One region of the Pseudomonas sp. S2_F03 genome, then DNA from elsewhere that is predicted to be linked to it. Evidence: predicted binding sites of a transcription regulator. Region 1 holds the regulator's gene; the other holds the start of a gene.
What was found. The regulator FliA, encoded in region 1, starts transcription of late flagellar genes. The targets are predictions, from matches to a motif close to CTAAAGTTTNNNNNNNNNNNGCCGNTAA.
Positions count from the first base shown of each region.

Region 2: the regulator FliA is predicted to act here: its motif matches at 5,729-5,756, upstream of AB4N76_RS13110 (methyl-accepting chemotaxis protein).

Region 1 is NZ_CP162759.1:4,741,048-4,749,081, reverse strand. Features, by position in the region: gene AB4N76_RS22180 (chemotaxis protein CheA) at 1-427, opposite strand, end outside; gene AB4N76_RS22175 (protein phosphatase CheZ) at 483-1,271, opposite strand; gene AB4N76_RS22170 (chemotaxis response regulator CheY) at 1,294-1,665, opposite strand; gene fliA (RNA polymerase sigma factor FliA) at 1,833-2,573, opposite strand; gene fleN (flagellar synthesis regulator FleN) at 2,570-3,400, opposite strand; gene flhF (flagellar biosynthesis protein FlhF) at 3,517-4,851, opposite strand; gene flhA (flagellar biosynthesis protein FlhA) at 4,863-6,992, opposite strand; gene flhB (flagellar biosynthesis protein FlhB) at 7,242-8,034, opposite strand, start outside.
Region 2 is NZ_CP162759.1:2,772,100-2,780,133, reverse strand. Features, by position in the region: gene rep (DNA helicase Rep) at 1-1,160, opposite strand, end outside; gene AB4N76_RS13125 (putative bifunctional diguanylate cyclase/phosphodiesterase) at 1,423-3,096, shown strand; gene AB4N76_RS13120 (NorM family multidrug efflux MATE transporter) at 3,202-4,599, opposite strand; gene AB4N76_RS13115 (LysR substrate-binding domain-containing protein) at 4,758-5,678, shown strand; gene AB4N76_RS13110 (methyl-accepting chemotaxis protein) at 5,868-7,844, shown strand; gene AB4N76_RS13105 (vWA domain-containing protein) at 7,968-8,034, opposite strand, start outside.

The DNA of each region.
Region 1 (8,034 bases):
CAAACACTTCAGCGACCGGTGCAGCTTCATCAGCCGTTTGCGGCTCGGCCAGTCGGGCCAGAGCTGCCAGCAATTCAGGTGTGGCAGCCGTGATCGGGCTGCGCTCGCGGACTTCGCTGAACATGCTGTTCACCGCGTCCAGCGCTTCGAGCACCACGTCCATCAGTTCTGAATCAACGCGACGCTCACCCTTGCGCAGGATGTCGAACACGTTCTCGGCGATATGGCAGCACTCCACCAGCTCGTTGAGCTGGAGGAAGCCGGCGCCCCCTTTTACAGTGTGAAAACCGCGAAAAATTGCATTGAGCAAGTCCGCATCATCCGGTCGGCTCTCAAGCTCGACCAGCTGTTCGGACAGTTGCTCTAGAATCTCGCCGGCCTCAACCAGGAAATCCTGAAGGATCTCTTCATCGGCGCCGAAGCTCATGTATGGGGTGCTCCTAACAGGTTTAAAAACCTAAAAAACCTAGAATGCTAAAACTCTAAAATCCCAGGCTGGATAGCAAATCGTCCACATCGTCCTGACCGGACACAACGTCTTCTCTTTTATCGGCATGAATCTGCGGACCTTCACCCTGAGAGAGATGTTTTTGCGGATCTTTTTCAGCCAGCATCGATTCACGGTCATGTTCGATACCCGCAAAGCGGTCTACCTGGCTGGCCATGAGTACGAGCTTGAGCAAATTGCTTTCAACTTCGGTGACCAATTGGGTCACACGCTTGATGACCTGACCGGTGAGGTCCTGGTAATCCTGAGCCAGCAGGATGTCGTTGAGGTTGCTCGACACCATGCGGTTGTCTTCGATACTGCGAGTCAGAAAACCGTCGACCCGACGGGCCAGTTCACGAAACTCTTCAGCCCCGACTTCACGACGCATGAACCGGCTCCAGTCGGTGCTCAACGCCTGGGCTTCTTCGCTCAGGTTGTTGACCAGCGGCGTGGCGCTTTCCACCAGGTCCATGGTGCGGTTGGCCGCGGCCTCGGTGAGCTTGACCACATACCCCAGGCGCTCGGTGGCGTCCGTGATCTGTGACACTTCCTCGGCTTGCGGCATGTTCGGGTCAATCTGGAAGTTGACGATCGCGCTGTGCAGCTCGCGAGTGAGCTTGCCCACTTCCTGATACAGGCCGCGGTCACGGGTCTGATTGAGCTCATGGATCAGTTGCACAGCTTCGCCGAACCTGCCTTTTTCAAGGCTGGCGACCAGTTCGACGGCGTGTTTTTTCAGGGTCGATTCAAAATCGCCCAGTGAAGATTCTTTATGCTCCATAGCTCCCCCGTGGCGCAGTGGATCAACCGATGCGTTCGAAAATCTTCTCGATTTTTTCTTTCAACGCCTGGGCCGTGAAGGGTTTGACCACGTAGCCGTTTACACCGGCCTGGGCTGCTTCAATGATCTGCTCGCGCTTGGCTTCAGCGGTCACCATCAGCACCGGCAGGTGCTTGAGCTTTTCATCGGCGCGCACGTGACGCAGCAAGTCGATACCGGTCATGCCAGGCATGTTCCAGTCCGTTACCAGAAAGTCGATGCTCCCGCTGTTGAGAACCGGAATGGCAGTAGTGCCATCGTCGGCCTCGACCGTGTTGGTGAACCCAAGGTCACGCAACAGGTTTTTTATGATCCGCCGCATCGTTGAGAAGTCATCAACGATGAGGATTTTCATGTTCTTGTCCAATTCGACCTCCAAGCAGTCTTAAACGCGCCCAGCACCTGGACGCGCCATTTCAATCAATCCGGCAATGCATTCGATGACTGTCTGGAGCACAACAGATCGCAACCGGTGCCGTTCAAAACCGCACCAGCCACGTTCGCAGTGTCCCCACACTGCCTTCAGCGCGCTCGCCACTCCCCCAAACGCCCCCGCAAGCGGGCCGCGCACTGGCTGTGTAACTGGCTGACCCGCGATTCGCTGACCCCCAGGACCTCACCGATTTCCTTGAGATTCAACTCTTCGTCGTAGTACAGCGCCAACACCAGTCGCTCGCGCTCCGGCAAATTGGCAATCGCGTCCGCCAGCGCCGCCTGGAAGCGTTCATCTTCCAGATCGCGTGACGGTTCGAGATGAGCACTCGCGCCATCCTCGTGCAGCCCTTCGTGTTCGCCGTCTTGCAACAGATCGTCGAAACTGAATAGGCGGCTGCCCAGGGTGTCGTTCAAAATCCCGTAATAATCGTCGAGACTCAATTGGAGTTCGGCCGCAACCTCGTGATCTTTAGCGTCACGGCCGGTTTTAGCTTCAATAGAGCGAATTGCGTCACTGACCATGCGGGTATTTCGGTGGACCGAACGTGGCGCCCAGTCCCCCTTGCGCACTTCATCGAGCATTGCGCCGCGGATTCGTATGCCCGCGTACGTCTCGAAACTCGCGCCTTTGCTGGCGTCGTATTTGGTCGATACTTCCAGCAGGCCGATCATCCCGGCCTGAATCAAATCTTCAACCTGCACACTGGCTGGCAGACGCGCCAGCAAGTGGTAAGCAATGCGTTTGACCAGTGGCGCGTAACGCTCGATCAGCTCGTACTGCGCGTCACGCGCCGACTTCTTGTAGAGGTTGTAGCCACTGGCTGTCATAGGACGGGTCCTGCGGTCTGTTGCACGAGGCGCTCGACGAAAAACTCCAGGTGCCCACGCGGGTTGGCAGGCAACGGCCAGGTATCGACCTTCTGAGCGATGGCCTTGAACGCCAGGGCACACTTGGAACGCGGGAAGGCTTCGTACACGGCGCGCTGTTTCTGCACGGCCTTGCGCACACTTTCGTCGTAAGGCACCGCGCCGACGTATTGCAGGGCGACGTCGAGGAAGCGATCGGTGACTTTGGTCAACTTGGCGAACAGGTTGCGACCTTCTTGCGGGCTCTGGGCCATGTTGGCCAGGACACGGAAGCGGTTCATGCCGTAATCGCGGTTGAGCAATTTGATCAGCGCGTAGGCGTCAGTGATCGAGGTGGGCTCATCGCAGACCACCAGCAATACTTCCTGGGCCGCTCGAACAAAACTGACTACCGAGTCACCAATACCTGCAGCGGTGTCGATGACCAGTACGTCGAGGTTGTCGCCAATATCACTGAACGCCTGGATCAGGCCGGCGTGTTGCGCCGGGCTCAGGTGAACCATGCTCTGTGTACCGGACGCCGCCGGAACGATTCGAATACCGCCCGGCCCTTGCAACAGAACGTCGCGCAGCTCGCAGCGGCCTTCGATCACGTCGGCCAGGGTACGTTTGGGTGTCAGTCCCAGCAGGACGTCAACGTTCGCCAGGCCCAGGTCAGCGTCCAACAGCATGACGCGACGGCCGAGCTCAGCCAGGGCCAGCGACAAATTCACTGACACGTTAGTCTTGCCGACGCCACCCTTGCCGCCGGTCACCGCGATCACCTGTACGGGATGCATGCTGCCCATGTTATTTCTTTACCTTGTCTTGCATAGACGGAGGCCACATTACTGGCTGCGCGTTCGCAATTGGAACAATGCATGGCAGACCATCGATGTAGGTACAAAAACTGTTCATTACTACCTTAGCCAACCTGCTTGGTCGGGCTGTGGTAAATATCAGCGAACATGTCAGCCATGGCTTCTTCGCTGGGTTCTTCCTGCATTTGTACGCTGACGGCACGGCTGACCAGTTGATGACGACGCGGCAGATGCAAATCATCCGGAATCCGCGGACCGTCAGTCAGGTAGGCCACCGGTAACTCATGACTGATCGCCAGGCTTAACACCTCGCCCAGACTTGCCGTTTCATCCAGTTTAGTCAGGATGCAGCCAGCGAGCCCGCAGCGCTTGTAACTGTGATAAGCGGCTGTTAGAACCTGTTTCTGGCTGGTGGTTGCCAATACCAGATAATTTTTTGATTTGATGCCACGTCCGGCCAGGCTTTCAAGCTGCATGCGCAGTGCCGGATCGCTGGCCTGAAGGCCCGCGGTATCGATCAGCACTACGCGTTTGCGCAGCAGCGGCTCCAGTGCCTGAACCAGGGACTGGCCCGGGTCGACGTGGGTTACCGACACATTGAGGATACGCCCCAACGTCTTGAGCTGCTCCTGGGCACCGATGCGGAAGCTGTCCATGCTCACCAGCGCGATGTTCTGCGCGCCATACTTGAGCACGTAACGGGCCGCGAGCTTGGCCAGCGTGGTGGTCTTGCCCATGCCGGCAGGACCGACCATGGCAATCACACCGCCCTCTTCCAGTGGTTCGACTTCCGGCGTGGCAATCATCCGCGCCAGGTGCGCCAGCAACATGCGCCAGGCCTGACGGGGCTCATCGATGTCGGGAACCATCGCCAGCAAATCGCGGGACAACGGGCCGGACAAGCCGATGCGTTGCAGGCGACGCCACAGATTGGCCTGGGCCGGACGGCTGCCTTGCAGTTGATTCCAGGCCAGCGAGCCGAGCTGCACTTCCATCAGTTCGCGCAGGCTGTTGAGTTCGAAACGCATCGAGTCGAACGCACGCGGATCCACGCCGCCCGCGGCAGGTGCCGGTGCTGGCGCAGCGCGACGCGGCTCGGCGTAGGTCGGCTCGATCAGCGGCTCGGCGGCGGTCAGCGGCAGACCGGCGAACAGCTGGCGATTGGTGGTCTTGTCGCCGTCAGTTTCGCCATCGCCACGCAGGCTCAGTTCGGCCTGGGCGGTGACGATCCGCGACTGGGTCTTGCGCAGCTCATCCTCGAGTTCCATGTTCGGAACACGCGGGGCCAGCGCCGACAACTTGTAATCCAGGGCAGCCGTCAGCTCGACACCACCGGCGATCCGGCGATTGCCAATAATGGCCGCATCGGCGCCCAGCTCATCACGAACCAGTTTCATGGCCTGACGCATATCGGCGGCGAAAAAACGCTTAACTTGCATAAACCACTACCTCAGCCGTTGGGCCCTACTGTCGCAACGATGGTCACTTGCTTGTTGTCAGGGATTTCCTGATAAGCCAACACATGCAAACCCGGGACTGCCAGTCGGCCAAATCGCGACAACATTGCGCGAACCGGACCGGCCACCAGCAGAATCACCGGTTGACCTTGCATTTCCTGACGCTGCGCCGCATCGATCAACGAGCGCTGCAGCTTCTCCGCCATGCTTGGCTCCAGCAGAACACCCTCTTCCGAGCCTTGTCCTGCCTTCTGAAGACTATTGAGCAATATCTGTTCCAACCTTGGCTCCAGAGTGATCACTGGTAGCTCGGAGTCAGTGCCTACAATGCTTTGCACGATTGCGCGCGATACGCCGACGCGCACTGCGGCCACCAATGCGGCAGTATCTTGACTCTTGGCCGCATTGTTGGCGATCGCTTCGGCGATGCTGCGAATATCGCGCACGGGCACCTGTTCGGCCAGCAGCGCCTGCAACACCTTGAGCAGTTGCGACAGCGAAACCACGCCCGGCACCAATTCCTCGGCCAGTTTAGGCGAGCTTTTGGCCAGCAACTGCATCAGTTGCTGGACTTCTTCGTGACCGATCAGTTCGCTGGAGTGCTTGTACAGAATCTGGTTCAAGTGGGTTGCCACGACCGTACTGGCATCGACCACGGTGTACCCGAGCGATTGCGCCTGGGCCCGCTGGCTGATTTCGATCCAGACCGCCTCCAGGCCAAATGCCGGATCTTTGGCAGTTATGCCATTAAGCGTACCGTAAACCTGCCCCGGGTTGATCGCCAGTTCGCGATCCGGATAAATCTCCGCCTCGGCCAGGATCACCCCCATCAACGTCAGGCGATAGGCACTCGGCGCCAGATCGAGGTTGTCACGGATATGCACGGTCGGCATCAGGAAGCCCAGATCCTGGGACAGCTTCTTGCGTACGCCCTTGATCCGCGCCAGCAACTGACCACCCTGATTGCGGTCCACCAGCGGGATCAAGCGGTAGCCGACTTCAAGGCCAATCATGTCGATTGGGGTGACGTCATCCCAGCCAAGCTCTTTGGTTTCCATGGCGCGGGCCGGCGAAGGCAGCAGTTCCTGCTGACGCTTGACCTCTTGCAGCGCCTGAACCTTGACCACGTTCTGTTTTTTCCAGAACAGGTAGGCACCACCGGCGGCGACGGCGGCCATGCTCAAGAACGAGAAGTGCGGCATGCCGGGCACCAGGCCCATCACCGCCATCAAGCCAGCGGCCACCGCCAACGCTTTGGGCGAGGCGAACATCTGGCGGTTGATTTGCTTGCCCATGTCTTCCGAACCGGAAGCACGGGTCACCATGATCGCCGCAGCGGTGGACAACAGCAGTGATGGCAATTGCGCCACCAAACCGTCACCGATGGTCAGCAGCGCGTAAACCTTGCCTGCGTCGGCAAATGACATGTTGTGCTGGAAGATACCAACCGCCATGCCGCCGATCAGGTTGATGAACAGAATCAGCAGGCCGGCGATGGCGTCACCGCGCACGAACTTACTGGCACCGTCCATGGAACCGTAGAACTCGGCCTCCTGAGCGACTTCCATCCGGCGCAGCTTGGCCTGGTTCTGATCGATCAGGCCGGCATTGAGGTCGGCGTCGATCGCCATTTGTTTGCCGGGCATCGCATCGAGGGTGAATCGCGCACTTACCTCGGAAATCCGCCCGGCGCCCTTGGTCACCACGACGAAGTTGATAATCATCAAAATCGCGAACACTACGATACCGACCACGTAGTTACCGCCGATCACCACCTCACCGAAGGCCTGGATCACCTTACCGGCGGCAGCATGACCGTCCTGGCCGTGGAGCATCACCACTCGCGTCGAGGCCACGTTCAGCGCCAGCCGCAACAGCGTCGCCACCAGCAGAATGGTCGGGAACACCGCAAAATCCAGCGGCCGCAAGGCGTAGACGCAGACCAGCAACACGACGATGGACAGCGCAATGTTGAACGTGAAGAACACGTCCAGCAGGAACGGCGGCACCGGCAGCATCATCATGGCCAGCATGACCAGCAGCAGCAACGGCACGCCCAGATTGCCCCGACTTAAGTCGGCAACGTTTGTGCGGGCACTGTTGAGTAACTGAGAGCGATCCACCGGTTTTCCCCGTTCCTTTAAAGCAAACTTTTGACGCCTGAAGCAGGCGCAGGGCGGCTACTGCAAGAAGCCTTCCAACTTTTGCAAAGGTCGTAAATAGAGGGGTTTATTAGGGTTTGTAGCAGCTGCCGAGCCTGCGAGGCTGCGTCCGAGGACGGAGTCCTCGCAAAGCCTTACGACTGCTTCGCCCGAGCGCGGACCGAGCCGGACGCAGCCTCGCAAGCTCGGCAGCTGCTACAGGCGTAGGGATCAGGAATCGCGGCGCAGATCCGGTGGAATCGGCAGATCATCCTTGAGCGGTTCCGGCGGCTTGCCCTTGCCTGCGCGGTGCTGGCGGATCTGGTAGACGTAGGCCAGGACTTGGGCGACCGCCAGGTACAGCCCGCCGGGAATTTCCTGCTCAAGCTCGGTGGAGTGATAGATCGAACGCGCCAGGGCTGGCGATTCGAGCAGCAGCACCTCGTTGGCCACGGCGATTTCACGGATCTTCAAGGCCAGGAAATCAGTACCCTTGGCCAGCAGCACCGGCGCACTGCCTTTGTCCGGGTCGTACTTGAGCGCGACGGCGTAGTGGGTCGGGTTGGTGATAACCACATCGGCCTCGGGAATGGCTGCCATCATCCGGCGCTGCGACATCTCGCGCTGCAACTGGCGAATGCGCTGCTTGACCTCCGGCCGCCCTTCCTGATCCTTGTGTTCGTCGCGCACCTCCTGCTTGGTCATCAGCAGCTTATTGTGGCTTTCCCACAACTGCACCGGCACGTCGACAGCGGCGATGATGATCAGCCCACAGGCCATCCACAACGTGCTCCAGCCGACGACTTGCAGACTGTGAATGATCGCCATCTCCAGCGGTTCGTGCGCGATACGCATCAGGTCGTCGATATCGGAAGACAACACCGCCAGCGCCACGAACAGCACGATCAAAAACTTCGCCAGCGCCTTGAGCAGCTCGACGATAGCCTTGGCCGAAAACATTCGCTTGAGGCCCGCACCGGGGTTCATTCGACTGAATTTCGGTGCCATCGAGCCTGCCGCAAAT
Region 2 (8,034 bases), 2.0 Mb from region 1:
ATCAGGTCTTTCACTTCCTGACGCCCGAAAAAGCTGTTGCCGCCGGAGAGGCGATACGGAATCTGGTGGTGTTGCAGCTTCAGCTCGATCAGCTTGGCCTGGTAGTTGCCGCGATACAGGATCGCGAAATCGCTGTACGGGCGGTCTGTGCGCAAATGCAGGGTCAGCAGTTCCACCGCCACGCGCTCGGCTTCGGCGTCTTCGTTGCGGCAGCGGATCACGCGGATTTCGTCGCCGTGGCCCATCTCGCTCCACAGCTGTTTTTCGAACTCGTGCGGGTTGTTCGAAATCAGCACGTTGGCGCAACGCAGGATGCGGCTGGTGGAGCGGTAGTTTTGCTCCAGCATCACCACTTTCAGGGACGGATAGTCGTCCTTGAGCAGCATCAGGTTTTCCGGGCGGGCGCCGCGCCAAGCGTAAATCGACTGGTCGTCGTCGCCGACCACGGTGAACTGGTTGCGCGTGCCGATCAGCAATTTCACCAGCAAATACTGGCTGGCGTTGGTGTCCTGGTATTCGTCGACCAGCAGGTAGCGGACTTTGTTCTGCCACTTTTCGAGGATGTCGGCGTGTTCCTGGAACAGCTTTACCGGCAGCAGGATCAGGTCGTCGAAGTCCACCGCGTTGAACGCCTTGAGCGTGCGCTGATAGTGGGTGTAGACGATGGCGGCGGTCTGCTCCTTGGGGTTGCGCGCGTTTTCCAGGGCTTCGGCGGGCAGGATCAGGTCGTTTTTCCACGAGCCGATCATGTTCTTGATCTCGTCGACGCCGTCGTCGCCCGCGTATTCCTTCTGCATGATGTCGGTCATCAAGGCTTTGACGTCAGTTTCGTCAAAGATCGAGAAGCCCGGTTTGTAACCCAGGCGCACGTGTTCCTTGCGGATGATGTTCAGGCCCAGATTGTGGAAGGTGCACACGGTCAGGCCACGGCCTTCGCCACCCTTGAGCAATGTGCCGACCCGTTCCTTCATCTCGCGCGCGGCCTTGTTGGTAAAGGTCATGGCGACGATGTACTGGGCACGGATGCCGCAGTTCTGGATCAGGTGCGCAATTTTGCGGGTGATCACGCTGGTCTTGCCGGAGCCTGCACCGGCGAGCACCAAAAGAGGGCCGCCGACGTAGCTCACGGCTTCTTGCTGCCGGGGATTGAGTCGGGACATACAGAATTCAGGGAGTCGTTTGTGAAATGGGCCGGCATTTTAACAGGCTCAGCGAATTGTGCTGCTCTGTCCGACTTGTGACGTAACACGCTTTCTCTAATTGCCGGTTTTGTTACTTTCAAGCAGGATGCGCGGTGAATGTGCGGCTAATGTTCTTATTCCGGGCGCAAAACGCGTTTGATAACCGATGTCATTTGGTCATTGGTTACCCGCGCGGCATAATGCCCGCCGCCTACATCTTTGCAGAGTCTAGGGAGCTAGCTTGTCTACGCCTGTCGAACCCTTGCGTTTGCTGTTACTGGCCGAAGAGCCAGCGTGGGCAGCGTTGTTGCGCGAGTGTCTGGCTCCGATGGGGAGCTCGGCCGTGCTCATCAGCGCGCCGAGCTGGGAGTCGGTCAGCAGTTTGTTCGATGACAACCGTAACGCGGTGTTGTTGACTGTTCCTGCACTTCAGCCGCTACCGGGTCGTTGCAGCTTGCCAACGGTGTTGTTGCTCGAGCACGAGCCAGTGACGACGCCCGACAGCGTGAGTGACTGGCTGGTGCGTGACCTGCTCGATGCCGGCATGCTGCGCCGTTGCCTGCGGCATGTGCGCGAGCGTGGCTTGCTGGAAAACACCTTGCAGCGTCTGGCCGAGCAAGACCCGTTGACCGGCATCGCCAATCGCCAGGGTTTTCAGACCCTGCTGGCAGCGCGCCTCGCAGAAAACGACGGCCGGGGCCTGGCCCTCGGTCACCTGGACCTCGACAACTTCCGTCACGCCAACGATGCCCTCGGCCACCAGGCCGGCGACCGATTGATTCTGCAAGTGGTCGCTCGGCTCAAAAGCCAACTTGAGGCCGGCGACCAACTGGCGCGCCTGGGCAGTGACGAATTCGCCCTGCTGATCGACACCCGCCGTGCGCCTCAGCGCGCCGAATGGATGGCCGAGCGCATCACCGAAGCACTGGCAGAACCTTACTGGGTCGACGGCGAAAGCCTGTTGATCGGGTCCAGCCTGGGCATTGCCCACGCCCGGGTCCAGGCCGGCGCCGACCCGCTGATGTGGCACGCGCACATCGCCATGCAGCAAGCCAAGAGCACGCAAGGCTGCACCTTTCACATCTTCAACGAACGCATCAACCGCAACGCCCGCAGCATGGCCGATCTCGAAAGCGAGTTGCGCCGGGCTTTGCGGCGTGACGAGCTCGAACTGCACTACCAACCCCGCCTGAACCTGGATGACGGCCAGATCGTCGGCCTTGAAGCCCTGGTGCGCTGGCGACACGCCGAGCGCGGTTTGTTGCCACCGAGCGAATTCGTACCGCTGGCCGAGCAAAGCGGTTTGATCGTGCCGCTTGGTTACTGGGTGATTTCCCGGGCCCTGCGCGACATGCAGGCCTTGCGTGAGCAGGGGCTGCCGGCGTTGCACATGGCGATCAACCTGTCGTTCCGGCAGTTTCAGGACAGCCAATTGCTGTCCACGTTGAGCCGGTTGATTGCCGAGCGTGGTGTCGAAGCGCAGTGGCTTGAATTCGAACTGACGGAAACCGCGGTGATGCGTCGCAGCGATCTGGTCAAGCAAACCATGGACGCCCTCGGGCGGCTGGGCGTGCGCTTCTCGCTGGATGACTTCGGCACCGGGTTCTCGTCCTTCGTGCACCTCAACAGCCTGCCGATCGCGTTGCTGAAGGTCGACAAGAGCTTTGTCGGCGGCATGGAAGAACGTGAGGAGAATCGCAAACTGGTCCACGCGATGATCAACCTGGCGCACAACCTCAATCTCGAGGTGGTTGCCGAAGGGGTGGAAACACCGGAACAGCTGGATCTGTTGCGCGGTTTTGGCTGCGATCAGGTGCAGGGCTACCTGATCAGCAAGCCACTGCCGTTGGCGGAGCTCGTTGAGTATTTGACGTCAGCCAGCGATCAGCAGCCAGTGCTGGAAGTCGTGAACTAGCGAGGATCCTGTAGGAGCAAGGCTTGCCCGCGATGCAGGCGACACGGTCTTGCAGGCACACCGCGTTATCGTTCATCGCGGGCAAGCCATGCTCCTACAGGGATCTCAGTCTGGCTGAGGGATTTCGAAACGCTGGTGTGACGACGGCTCCTGCCGAATCATCCGCTTCATCTTCCACTCGAACGCCAGCGTCAGACTCACCGCCGCAAACGCCAGCCCCAGCGCCAGCCCCCACCAGACGCCCGTCGGCCCCCAGTGCACATGGAAGGCCATCCACCACGCGGCCGGTGCGCCAATCAGCCAGTAACAGCCCAACCCGACCAGGAATGTGGTCTTGGCGTCCTTGAGCCCGCGTATGCAGCCCATGGCGATGGTCTGTGTGCCGTCGAACAGCTCAAACCAGGCCGCCACCGCCAGCAGGCTCACAGCCAGGTTGATAACGTCGCGAAAGGCCGGGTCGTTCTGGTCCAGGAACAGGCCGACCAACTGGTTCGGCAGGAACCAGAAGACCATGGCGAAACCGAGCATCGCAGCCGCGCCGAAAGCAATCCCGACCCGGCCCGCCAACCGCGCATCCAGTAACTGCCCGGCGCCGTAGTGTTGGCCGATACGCATGGTGATCGCGTAGGAAATCCCGGCCGGTATCATGAACGCGACCGACACGATCTGCAGGGCGATCTGGTGCGCCGCCAACTGCGTGCTGCCCATGGTGCCCATGCACAGCGCGGCGAACGCAAACAGCCCGACCTCCACCGCATATGTGCCGCCAATCGGCAGGCCGAGGCGCCACAGCTCCTTCAAATACCGACGGTTAGGTCGCGACAGGCCCTGGCGCAAGGGGTAGGCGTCATACGCCGGGTGCCGACGGATGTGCACCGCCAGCGCCACGGCCATCAGGTTGGCAACAATCGCCGTCACCAGTCCGATACCCATCAGCCCGAGTTTCGGCAGGCCGAACATACCGGTGATCAAGGCGTAGTTGAGCAGGAAGTTCGCCACCGTACCGCCGAGGCTGATCACCATGACCGGCGTCGCCCGGCCAATGGCGCTGGTGAAACCGCGCAGGGCCATGAAGCTCAGGTAACCGGGCAGGGCGAACGGCAGGATTAGCAGAAACTGCCCGGCCGCGTGGACGTTGGACTCGGTCTGGCCAAACAGCAACAGCACAGGCTTGAGATTCCACAGCAGCAGCCCGGCCACCAGTGCCATCAACCACGCCAGCCACATACCGGCCTGGGTCAGCCGCGCAGCGCCGATGATGTCGCCTGCGCCCTGACGAATCGCCACCAGGGTGCCGACGGCGGCAATCACGCCGATGCAGAAAATCGACACGAACGAATAGCTCGCTGCCCCCAGACTGCCACCGGCCAATGCCTCGGGACTCAGGCGCGCCATCATCAAGGTGTCGGTGAGGACCATCAGCATGTGCGCCAACTGCGAGGCAATCAGCGGCCCCGCCAGCCGCAGGATGGCCCCGAGTTCAATACGCGCTGGATGCTTCATGGTCATCACGCTCGATTATCAAAGTGAACTGGAAAGGGTCGATTCTCGGCGCTTCAAGGGGTTTGCACAAAGGGATAAAAAGGATGGGTAGCATGAGTCAAACTCATGCGATGGAGATTCTGCTAGGGTAAGCGGATTGCGCTATAGGAGCTTTCCGCATGTCTCGTCGTCTTCCTCCCTTATATGCCTTGCGCGCATTTGAAGCGGCGGCTCGGCATAGCTCGTTTACTCGCGCCGCCGAAGAATTGTCGATCACCCAGAGTGCCGTCAGCCGACACATTCGTACACTCGAAGAGCATTTTGCCTGTCGGCTGTTTCACCGTAGTGGACGCAACCTGCAGTTGACCGAGTCGGCACGGCTGATTTTGCCGGGCATTCGTGACGGTTTCTCCGCCCTGGAACGCGCTTGCAATACCTTGCGCGCCGAAGACGACATCCTGCGCATGAAAGCCCCTTCGACATTGACCATGCGCTGGCTGCTGGCGCGGCTCAGCCGCTTTCGGCACCTGCAGCCGGGCAATGAAGTGCAACTGACCAGTGCCTGGATGGACATCGACTCGGTGGACTTCAATCAGGAACCGTTCGACTGCGCCGTGATCCTCAGCAACGGGCATTTCCCGCCGGACTGGGAAGCGACGCTGCTGTTCCCGGAGGAGCTGATTCCGGTGGGCGCGCCGAATCTTCTGAACGATCAGCCGTGGGACGTTGCACGCCTGGCCAGCACCGAACTGCTGCACCCGACGCCGGATCGTCGCGACTGGCGCAGTTGGCTGGACCGCATGGGCCTGACCGATCAGGTCTCGCTCAAGGGCGGGCAGGTGTTCGACACATTGGAGCTGGGCATGATTGCCGCCGCCCGGGGCTACGGCGTGTCCATGGGGGATTTGTTGATGGTGGCGGAGGATGTCGCGCAGGGGCGTTTGAGTTTGCCGTGGCCGACCGCCGTTGCCAGCGGTGAGAATTATTACCTTGTCTGGCCGAAAACCCGCCCCGGAGGTGATCGTTTGCGCCGGCTCAGCGATTTTCTGTTGGGTGAAGTCCGGGCGATGGAATTACCGGATGTGCAGCGTTTGAGCTGAATCGATAGAGCTGGCGTGATAGAGGCCTTGCGCCATATCCCGGCTATTTACTCAAGTATTCAGAATCGCCGCCGAAAATCTGCAAATGGAACCTTCGTGCAGGTCCAGCGCTGTTCCCATTATTAGAAAAATTTTGCTGAGTGTGCAGCCCGATCAAACAGGGGGCAGGGCGCTCGGCCAGGAGTTGTCATGTCTCAACCCCGTGCCCGGATTGCCTCACAGCTTGGCCTTGCGCTTGCCGTGATACTGGCGATTGTCATCACTGGCAGTACCGTGTTCGCCCTGCGTTCGCTGGACACTGCCAACCTCGCGACCCGCGAAGAGCACCTGGCCAGTGAAGCCCGGTTACTGGCCGATCAGTTGAGTACCTTCCACGGTACTTTGCGCGAAAGCACCCAGCGTCTGAGCGGCCTGTTCGAGAAGCGCTTCAGCTCCGGCCTGAGCCTGCACCCGGATGAGCCGGTGACGGTGGCCGGTGTGCAGACCCCGGGGCTGCACCTGGGCAGCGAAGTGTTGAACAACAACTTCAAGGAAGTCGACGAGTTCAAGCAAATGACCGCCGGTGTGGCCACGTTGTTCGTGCGCAGTGGCGAAGACTTCATTCGGGTCAGCACCTCCCTGACCAAACAGGACGGCAACCGCGCCATCGGCACGCTGCTTGACCACGCCCATCCGGCGTATGCGCGTTTGATGTCGGGGCAGAGCTACGTGGGACGCGCCCTGCTTTTCGAACGTTCCTACATGACGCAATACACCCCCGTACGCGACAGCAGCGGCAAGGTGATTGCCGTGCTGTTCGTAGGGTTCGATTACACCGACGCGCAGAACGCCCAGTTCGCCAACCTCAAGCGCTTCCGTATCGGCCAGACCGGTTCGCTGGCGTTGCTGGATGAACAAAACAAATGGTTGGTGCCGCCGGCGGGCGTGCAGGCACTGGATCAAGCAGTTGCGGCCATCGTCGACCTGGCGAAAACACCGGGCAAGGGTGATTTCTGGGGCGACAAATCGGAAGACTTCTACAGCGTAGCCGTGCCGTTCGACGGCGGACCATGGTCGGTGGTGGCGAACATGCCCAAAGCCGAAATCAGTGCCGTGACCTGGAGTGTCGGCATTCAATTGGCCATCGGCAGTCTGCTGGCGATGCTGATCGCGGTCGGTTCAGCCGTCTGGCTGTTGCGCAGCAAGCTCGCACCGCTGAGCGATCTGGTGCGCCAGGCCGAAGCCTTGGGCGCCGGTGATTTGAGCGTGCGCCTGAACGTGTCGAGCAACGATGAGATCGGTCAACTGGCCCGCGCGTTCAACCAGATGAGCCAGGCCCTGTCGACCATGGTCGAGCACATCCGCAAAGCCTCGCAGGAGGTCAACAGCCGCGCCCAGGCATTGTCCGGCCTGTCCGGTGGCGCCTATGAAGGGATGGAGCAACAGTCCGGCGAAATCACCAGCATGGCCGGCGCCGTGGAAGAGTTCAGCGCCACGTCCCTGAACATTGCCGACAACATGGGCAACACTCAGCGTCTGGCCCAGGAAAACGCACAACAAACCCAGATCGGTCGTACGTCGATGGGTGAAGCGTCCTCGTCGCTGGAGCAAATCGCCAGCGCACTGAACAGCACCGCGACGGTGATCAACACCCTCGGTCAGCGCTCACAAGAAATCGGCGGCATCGTCGGGGTGATCACCTCGATTGCCGAACAGACCAACCTGCTGGCACTGAACGCCGCCATCGAAGCGGCCCGTGCCGGTGAACAGGGCCGTGGTTTTGCGGTGGTTGCCGATGAGGTGCGCAACCTGGCTTCGCGTACTCGTCAGGCCACTGACGAAATTTCCGGGATGATCAGCAGCATCCAGCAGGAAACCGGCAACGCCATCAGCACCATGGAGCAGGGCAATGTGTTGATGCAGGAAGGTTTGTCGCGTAACGCCAACGTGGCTTCGGCCTTGGCGCGAATCGACGAGCAGAGCCGTTCGGCCGGTCAGCAGTTTGCGGCGATTACCACCGCGACCCAGGAGCAAAGCAGCACCGCAACGTTGCTGAGTAGCAACCTGCAAAGCATTGCGCTGGCCAACAGTGAGCAGCGCGAAGTGGTGTCCAACCTGGCGGTGACGGCCAAGGAGCTGGAGAAGCTCGCGGCGGACTTGCGCCAAGAGGTTGACCGGTTTCGTTGAGGCGTCTCTGAAATAGCTTTCGCGAGCAGGCTCACTCCTACAGGGTTATGTGTCGATCACATATCCAGTGTGGGAGCGAGCTTGCTCGCGATGGGGTCACCTCAATTCAGGATCTATTCCCGGCTAGTCGCACTTGGCATTGCTCGATACTTCCTTGCTTGCCTGTTTCAACTGATTGGCCAATTCAGAC